2 regions of the Bordetella genomosp. 5 genome follow, and region 1 is predicted to be linked to the other one. Evidence: predicted binding sites of a transcription regulator. Region 1 holds the regulator's gene; the other holds the start of a gene.
The links. The regulator FliA, encoded in region 1, starts transcription of late flagellar genes. The targets are predictions, from matches to a motif close to CTAAAGTTTNNNNNNNNNNNGCCGNTA.
Positions count from the first base shown of each region.

Region 2: the regulator FliA is predicted to act here: its motif matches at 2,421-2,447, upstream of CAL25_RS08360 (flagellar protein FlaG).

Region 1 covers NZ_NEVP01000004.1:553,790-558,136, forward strand. The annotation lists gene CAL25_RS08070 (flagellin) at 1-799, opposite strand, end outside; gene CAL25_RS08075 (RNA polymerase sigma factor FliA) at 1,635-2,378, opposite strand; gene flhD (flagellar transcriptional regulator FlhD) at 2,808-3,131, shown strand; gene flhC (flagellar transcriptional regulator FlhC) at 3,160-3,744, shown strand; gene motA (flagellar motor stator protein MotA) at 3,866-4,347, shown strand, end outside.
Region 2 covers NZ_NEVP01000005.1:19,102-23,448, forward strand. The annotation lists gene fliS (flagellar export chaperone FliS) at 20-448, opposite strand; gene fliD (flagellar filament capping protein FliD) at 458-1,834, opposite strand; gene CAL25_RS08360 (flagellar protein FlaG) at 1,966-2,349, opposite strand; gene CAL25_RS08365 (IclR family transcriptional regulator) at 2,532-3,269, shown strand; gene CAL25_RS08370 (acyl-CoA dehydrogenase family protein) at 3,271-4,347, opposite strand, start outside.

The DNA of each region.
Region 1 (4,347 bases):
CAGCGGTAGCCGCGGTAGCCGTAGCGGCAACCGTGGTGGTCGAGTCGAATTGCAGTTCGCCGGTGGCGTTGTCGTAGCCGGTGACTTCGTAGAAGGCCGAGCCGTCGTTCGAGACATACAGCTTCTCGGGATCAGCGTCGTCCACATACACATCCCACGGGCCAGCCGTGTTGGTGTCGACGGCGTTCAGGGCGACCGAGGTGGTCGTGCCGGCCGGCGTCACGGTCGTGACGGGCGAGGCAGCCAGCTTCGTGGTGTCGAACTTGGCGTTCGTCACGTCCAGGTTGCCGAGGCCGAGCGTGGCAGCGTTGATCTGCTTCAGGTCGATCTTGATGACTTCGTTGTCGTTCGCGCCGACTTGGATCGTCAGGGTTTGCTCGTCAGCCAGAACCTTGACGCCGTTGAATTGGGTCTGTTCCGACACGCGGGTGATTTCGCCCAGACGCTGGGTGATTTCAGCCTGGATCGATTCCAGGTCGCTCTTCGAGTTCGTGCCGTTGACGGCTTGAACGGTCAGTTCGCGAACGCGCTGCAGGTTGTTGTTGATTTCGTTCAGGGCGCCTTCGGTCGTTTGAGCGATCGAGATACCGTCGTTGGCGTTACGAGCGGCTTGGGTCAGACCCTTGACGTTGGCGGTGAAGCGGTTGGCGATGGCTTGGCCAGCGGCGTCGTCCTTGGCGCTGTTGATGCGCAGACCCGACGACAGGCGCTCGATGGCGGAACCCAGAGCCGATTGGGACTTGTTCAGGTTGTTCTGAGCAACGAGCGACAAGTAGTTGGTATTGATAACAGCAGCCATGAATAGCTCCCAAGAGAGAAAGGCATCTTCAAACTGGGCAGCCGAGCCGCCCAACAGTTGCAGTGACTGTCAGAGTCTTTACAGCTCCGATCAGTGTCCCGCTGCCTGGATAACGTCGGGGCCAAACAAATCTTTAGGCCTTTAGTTCGCTGTTACACATTTTTTTTGGGCTGGGGTTTCTTGCGAGGCCGACCGGGCAGGGGGGGCACGCCTATTTGTATGGCGGGGATTCGGCAACTTGCGATGCGGTGTTCCGGCGACCTTGCGACGGGTCTTCGCAAGGTGGGTCCGACTGGCCGTATGCGCGCTTGTGGAGGGGGTTAAAGATCGCTCCGAGCTTGCCGGGATCGTAACATTCGGCAATGCGCGGACGCGCTATATGTGTCGGCAGTGGATACATATTACTAACGCCTCGCGTTGCGGAACGATACATTCTGCAGACTCGCGGGTCGTTTAGCTGCGGGTTTCCCCCAGGATTTTTAGCCGTTTCGCCGAGAACGTAACGAATACCAACGGCCTAAAAGCCTCTAAAACCGCGTTTGTAAGGCGCGAGTTACGTCATTTCGCGCGTTGCATTGCAATCTTTTCGGCGAGTTGTTGCATTGCCCTTGCTCGCGCGAAAGAGCGTGGCAACGGCGCGATCCGTCAAAAAGGTGATTGACGGCCCGCGCCGGCGGGGCGCAGCCCGGCCCGTCAAGCGCGAACGACGTGGCGGCCCGCGCAGGGCGGCCCGCGCAGGGCGGCCTTGTAAGGCGCGACCGGCGTAATGCGATAGGCGAGGAGAGGGCCTGCGGGCTCGTGCGCGGCGCATGCGCCGGCACGAGCGACCGCGCTGTCAGATGACCTGCGAGAGCAGGCCGTGTTCGGGCAGCTCGCCCCAGGCTTGTTCGCTCAGCGAGGAGCGCAGCCGGGCGGTCGCCTGCGTGCGGAGTTGGCACACGCGCGCCTCGGTCACGTTGAGCACCGCGCCGATTTCCTTGAGGTTGAGCCCCTGCTCGTAATAGAGGGAGAGCAGCAGCTTCTCGCGGTCGGGCAGCTTGTCGATGGCCTGGATCAGCGCGGCGCGCAGGTCGGTGGCCAGCAGTGCGTTGAGCGGGTTGCCGCTGCTCTCGCTGGCCGCGCCTTCGCTCCAGTCGAGATCGCCCGCGTCATCGCCGCCCATGCCTTCGTAATGCACGATTTGCAGGCCTTGCGCGTCGGTCAGCATGCTCTGGTATTCGTCCAGCGGCACGCCGAGTTCCTGTGCGATCTCGGTCTCGGTGGGCGAGCGCATGAGCTGTTGCTCCTTGCGCTGGATGGCGGTTTCGATCTTGCGGCTCTTGCTGCGCACGCTGCGCGGCAGCCAGTCCTGGCTGCGCAATTCGTCGAGCATGGCGCCGCGGATGCGCGAGGTGGCATACGTCTCGAACTGCGCGTCCGGGCTCTCCTGATAGCGCCGCACGGCATCGAGCAGACCGATCATGCCGGCCTGGATGAGGTCGTCCAATTGCACGCTGGCCGGCAAGCGGGCCAGCAACTGCAGCGCCAGTTTGCGAACCAGCGGTGCGTATTGGACCAAGCTGTCTTCTGCGTTGGACATTCAGGTTCAGTCTGCAGGTGTCTCACGAATCTCGTTGTGAGATGGGTGTTGCATAGTTGCGACATATGAGGCTAGCCGGCTCGGATGGCCGGAGACGGTCGTCTACGCCTGCTAACCCGTAGATTGTCGACAAATGGCGCTGTTTCATTCTATGAAGAACGCAACTTTTTGCGCGTTTGTTTGCGCATTTGCGATTTTGGCGCTGCAAGAGATGTAACGAGTAACTGTCAAGCTCGAAGAAAGTCTGAAAAAAATCAATGTTTCGTCATAAAAGTCATAGAAAATGACAGTGTGCATGTTAAATTGCATGCAAATTGCGATCAAATGATACATTTCGCATTAAGACGAAAACAGGTCTGCGTGAGGTTTCTCGGGGGCGCGGATCTGGACTTCTTCACCCCGGCTAGACATCGTCAACGGAGTACCAAAGTGAAAACCGCCGATAGTTCCTTGCTCGCCGATATACGTGAAGTGAATCTCTCGTATCTGCTGCTGGCCCAACGCATGTTGAGAGACGATTACGCGGCCTCCATGTTTCGCCTGGGTTTCAGCAATGAGGTCGCGGACATTCTGATGCGTCTGTCGCCCGCTCAGCTGGTGAAGCTTGCCAGCTCCAGCTCGCTGCTGTGCCGTTTCCGTTTCGACGATTACAGCCTGTTGTCGGCCTTGACCCAGGATGTGCTGGGCGGTGCCCTGCAACAAGCTCATGCCACGATTCTGCTGGCGAAACAGCCAGTCGAAGAGTTGGCCTGACCAACCGCTCACTCAGCAGGAAGGCGGTATGCCAGTAAAAAGCGTTTCACAGGAAGCCGACGAGATTCTGTTGGCCAGTGCAATGATCACACTCGGGGCGCGGCTTCAAGTACTCGAAGCCGAGACCAGCCTCAGCCATGACCGGCTTGCGCGCCTGTATCGCGAAATCCGGGGCTGCTCGCCACCCAAGGGCATGTTGCCGTTCTCGGTGGACTGGTTCATGACCTGGTTGCCGAACATTCACTCGTCGTTGTTCTACAACGTCTACTCGTTTCTCAATACGCGGACCTCGAGCAAGGGTGTGCGCGCCGTGATCGACGCCTATCGTCTGTATCTCGAGCACGCCCAGACCGACGCCACGCAGCCGGCCGGTTCGGAGCCGGTGCTGAGCTTCACGCGGGCCTGGATGCTGGTGCGCTTCTTCGACAGCGGCATGCTGCAGTTGTCGTCGTGCCGTCAGTGCGGCGGGCATTTCATCGCCCACGCGCACGATCCGCAGACCGACTTCGTGTGCGCCATCTGCCGTCCGCCACCCCGTGCGGGCAAGACGCGCGCGGCAGCTCGTGCGCGGGCCAACGCGGGTACGCCGGCACGCGCCGAACAGGCTTCCTGACCCCCAGGGAAGGCCAAACACGCCAAAAGCCCCAAAAAACCCCCCGTAACCCGCGTTTTTGCGACAGGGTCCTCGGGGGATCATTGTCGCCAGTTTTAGACTACGTTGGCAGAGGCCTGATGTGTTGATTGTTATCGGTTATGCAGTGGTGATCATCGCGGTGATCGGCAGCTTCATGGGCTTGGGCGGGCACCTCGGTGCACTCTACCAGCCGTTCGAGCTGACCCTCATCGGTGGTGGCGCGTTGGGCGCTTTCCTGGCCGGTAACAGCCGCAAGACGCTCAAACTGGTGAAGGGCGCCATTCCGCGCGCCTTCAAATCCGGCCCGTACAGCAAGGACCTCTACATGGAGCTGATGGCGCTCCTGTATGTGCTGCTGAACAAGGCGCGCCGCGAAGGCCTGATGGCCATCGAATCCCACATCGAGGATCCGCAGTCCAGCCCGGTGTTCAATGAGTATCCGCGGATCATGAAAGATCCGAAGCTCATGGAGTTCATCACCGACTACCTACGCATCATGATCAGCGGCAACATGAGCTCGTTCGAAATCGAAACGCTCATGGACGAAGAAATCGAAACCTTCCGCCACGAGCGCGAAGTGCC
Region 2 (4,347 bases), on a different contig from region 1:
GGTGTAGATGACGCTTGCATCACGCAGGCGCGTTGCCGGCAGGCTGGTCGTTGGCGGTTTGCCAGGCCTGCGCGAGATCGGTCAGCAGGCGGTCGGCGATGTCGAGCTGGTCGGCGTCCGCATGAAGATTGGCTTTGAGCAGGGTACGGATGATGAAGTCGTAGAGCTCGGACAGGTTGGCGGCGATCTCGCCGCCGGCCTCCATGTTCAGGCCCAGCTTGAGACCTTCGTCCACGATGCGCACGGCCTTGGAGATGGCCTGGCCGCGTTCGGCCGTGCGGCCCGCTTCCATATGGATGCGGGCCTGCGCGATCGCCGCGCGCGCCCCGTTGTACAGCAGCGTAATGAGTCGCTCCGGAGGGGCGCTCATGACCTGGGTTTCCAGGCCGATATCGCTGTACGAACGGACGGAAGAGGATCCGGTGGGGCGGCGTGCGGCGTATGTCATTGATGAAAGTTAGTTGTTGGACTTCGTCATGTTGGCGAACTGTTGCTGCAGGTAGGAGCTGGTGCCGTTCATCTGTACGACCATGGCGTCCAGTTTGACGAACTGGGCGCGATAGCCTTCCATGGTCAGCGCGATCGAGGCCTTGGTCGCGTCATAGCGCTTCTTCAGGGTGTCGATCGTTTCCTGCAGGCCGGTCGTGCGGGTCTTGATGGCGCCGGTCGAGCCCAGAATGGTCTCGGTCACGTCCTTCATCTTCTCGGTCAGGCCTTCGGGGCCGCTCAAGATGCGGCGCACGTCGGCGGGATTCTCCGACAGCGCCTTGTCCAGCTTGGTCTTGTCGACGGTGATCTGACCGGTCTTGACGTCCGTCGTCAGGCCGATCGCGCTCAGCGTGCGCAGCGTGCCTTCGCCCGCCACCACACGCAGCGCGCCGGCGATGCTGTTCTGGATCGAACGCGTCGTGCCGTCGCCGGTGAGGGCGCTCTGCGTTTCGGCGCCCACGTCGAACTTGGTCAGATCCGAGATCGTGGTCTGCAGCGCGTTGTAGGCCTTGACGAAGGCGTCCACGGCGCTCGCGGCGGCGCTGTTGTCCGCCGTCACGGTGACCTTCACGTCGGCGTCCGGCACCTTGTTCAGCACGAAGGTGACGTTGTCGACGACCTTGTCCACGGTGTTGGTCTGGCTCGTGACGGCCACGCCGTTGATCTCGAGCTGGGCGTTGGCGGCCTCGGTCTGCACCGTCAGCTTGGAATTCGCCAGGTCGGCACTGTCGAAGTTCAGCTTGGCGGCCAGCGCGTCGTTGCCGGTGACCCTGAGCTCGGCGACCGCGGCATTCGTGCCTTCGGTCTTGCTGGTGATCATCAGGAAGTTGTTGCCATTGCCATCGTTGATGACCGTGGCGCTCAGGCCCAGCGAGTCCGACTTGTTGATGGCCGACACGATGCCGTTGAGCGACGTGTCCGAACCGATCTCGAGCTTCTTGGTCGTGCCGTCGCCGAGCTTGAGCTCGATCGTGCCGCCGGTGCCGATCTGGTCGGTACGGCTGGCGAACGCCGACGATTGCAGCGTCTGCGCGGTGGCAAGGCTGTTGACCTTGATGTTGTAGGAGCCAGGAACCGCGCCGGCAGCCGTACGCACCGTGATCGACTTGTCGTCGCTCACGGTCGATTTCACGGCATTCAGGGCGTCAGTGCCGATCGCGGCGGCGGCTTTCTGGACCGCTTCAATCGAGCTTTGCAGCTTGCTGTAGGCCGAGATTTTGGTCTGGTAACTCGACTGCTGGTTCGAGATCAGCGTCAAACGCTGTTCTTCAGCCTTCTGCAGCTTATCCAGGGTTTCTTGTAAGGGGAAACCCGATGAGCCCAGGGACGTGATGGTTCCGGCCATGTGATACTCCTTCCTAGCAATGCGATTCTGTCAAAAATTGATGCCGCCTATTGACCGGGCAAGGGCACAAGGTCGGGCTACTTCGAGGTTTTTGGCGCCAGTCAGGTCCAGCCCTGGCGCCTGATGCAACGTCAGGCCGTGGTTTCCACGGCATTGCCCTGCATCTTCACGATCATTTTCGCGATGCGCAGAACGGTTTCCGACGGGATGGTTCGCAACACTTCGCCGCTCTCCGAGTCCAGCACGGACACGACGACGGCATGGACATCCGGATCGATCTCGAACTGAAGCTCGGTCGACCAGGCGCGCAGCTGGTTGTTGATATCGTCCAGCGCCTTTTCCATCGGCAGCTTGCCGCCGGATTGATTGGCATCGGATTGGGTGTCGTTCTTGGCACTCTGACCCTGACCCGAGGGAGGGACTGCCTGAGACACGGCTGCGGCGTCGACCGGCTGCGGGGCAGGGCTGACGGACGGCAGGATTTGCGTAGCGGTGCTGATAGGACTTACGGCCATGATCACTCCCGGCTGGAGATATCGGCGTCTTCGGGGACGCAACGGTTTTTAAGGGTGTTTCTCAGCTACCATAACGGCAACCTTAAACCGAACTTTAGGGCCACAAAGGGCTTTAATTCGTCGATTCGACCCCGGTTCGACCTTGCCCCGCTTCCCTACCAGAACCCTGTTACCGCCTCACGATGAGTGTCAAAACCGCCCTGCGCGTGATCGAAATCATCGAAACCTACGCCCGCGAGAAGCGGGCGTTGTCATTGACGGAGCTGGCCCGTCTGCTCGACGTGCCGGTCTCGAGCTGCCTGGCCCTGATCCGCACCCTGGCGGCCCAGGGCTATCTGTACGAAACCGGGCGCCGTCAGGGCTACTACCCGACCGGGCGGCTGCTGGCCATGGCGCAGCGCATCGCCCGCGCCGATCCGGTCCTGGACCGGGTCTATCCCAGCCTGGTGGCCCTGCGCGAGGCTACCCGCGAAACCATCGTGTTCGCCAAGCTCGATGCCGACCATCGGGTCGTTTATCTCGATGTCCTGGATTCGCCGCACACCATCCGCTACGCGCCGGTGGCGGGCGAGTTCAAGCCCATCCACGCCAATTCGCTGGGCAAGGCGCTCATCTCCCAATTGCCGGCCGAGGCCTGCGCCGAGCTGCTCGCCCGCACGCCGCTCACGCGCTACAACCCGCTCACGCTGACCACGCCGGCGCAGGTCGAGGCCGACCTGGCCCAGTCGCGCGAACGGGGCTGGTATTCGAACATGGGCGAGTCGATCACCGACGTGGGCGCCATCGCCTGGCCGCTGCGGCTCTCCGGCGAGGTCTACGCGATCTCGGTGGGCGGGCCGATCTACCGGATCGAGCCCAATCAGGCGGCCTACGCCAGCATCCTGCGCGCGGCCTGCACCGCGCTCGAGCAGGATCACTGACTCAATACGAGCGGGGCAGGCCCAGCACCTTCTCGGCAATGAAGCACATGATGAGCTGCGGGCTCACCGGCGCGATGCGCGGGATGTAGCTCTCGCGCAGCAGGCGCTCCACGTGGTACTCCTTGGCGTAGCCCATGCCGCCCAGTGTCAGGACGGCGGTCTGGCAGGCGTTGTGGCCGGCCTCGGCCGCCAGATACTTGGCCGTGTTGGCATAGGGCCCGCAGGGCAGGCCGGCGTCGTACAGGCTGGCTGCCTTGAACACCATCAGGTTGGCCGCCTCCAGCTGCATCCAGGCCTGGGCCAGCGGGTGCTGGATGCCCTGGTTCTGCCCGATGGGCCTGCCGAACACCACCCGCTCGCCGGCATACTGCACGGCCCGCGCCAGCGCGGCCTGGCCGATGCCCACCGCCTCGGCGGCGATCAGGATGCGCTCCGGGTTCAGGCCATGCAGGATGTACTCGAAGCCACGCCCTTCCTCGCCCACGCGGTCCTGCTCGGGAATGCGCAGCCCGTCGATGAACAGCATGTTGGAGTCCACCGCCTTGCGGCCCATCTTCTCGATCTCGCGCACCTCGACGCGTTCGCGATCGAGGTCGGTATAAAAGAGCGACAGCCCCTGGGTCGGCTTGGCCACGTCGGCGAGCGGCGTGGTGCGGGCCAGCAGCAGCATCTTGTGCGCCACCTGCGCCGTCGAGATCCAGATCTTGCGGCCGTGCACCACGTAGTGGTCGCCGTCGCGCTCGGCGCGCGTCTTCAGATGCGTCGTGTCCAGGCCGGCATCGGGCTCGGTCACGGCGAAGCAGGCCTTCTCCCGGCCGGCGATCAGGGGTTCGAGCCAGCGCGCGCGCTGCGCGTCGTTGCCGAACACCACCACCGGGTTCAGGCCGAAGATGTTCATATGGACGGCAGACGCGCCCGCGAAGCCCGCGCCGGACGCCGCGATGGTCTGCATCATCAGGGCCGCTTCGGTCATGCCGAGGCCGGCGCCGCCGTGGTCGGCGGGCATGGCGATGCCGAGCCAGCCGTCGCGCGCCAGGGCGGCGTGGAAGTCGTGCGGAAAGCCGCCGTCGCGGTCGCG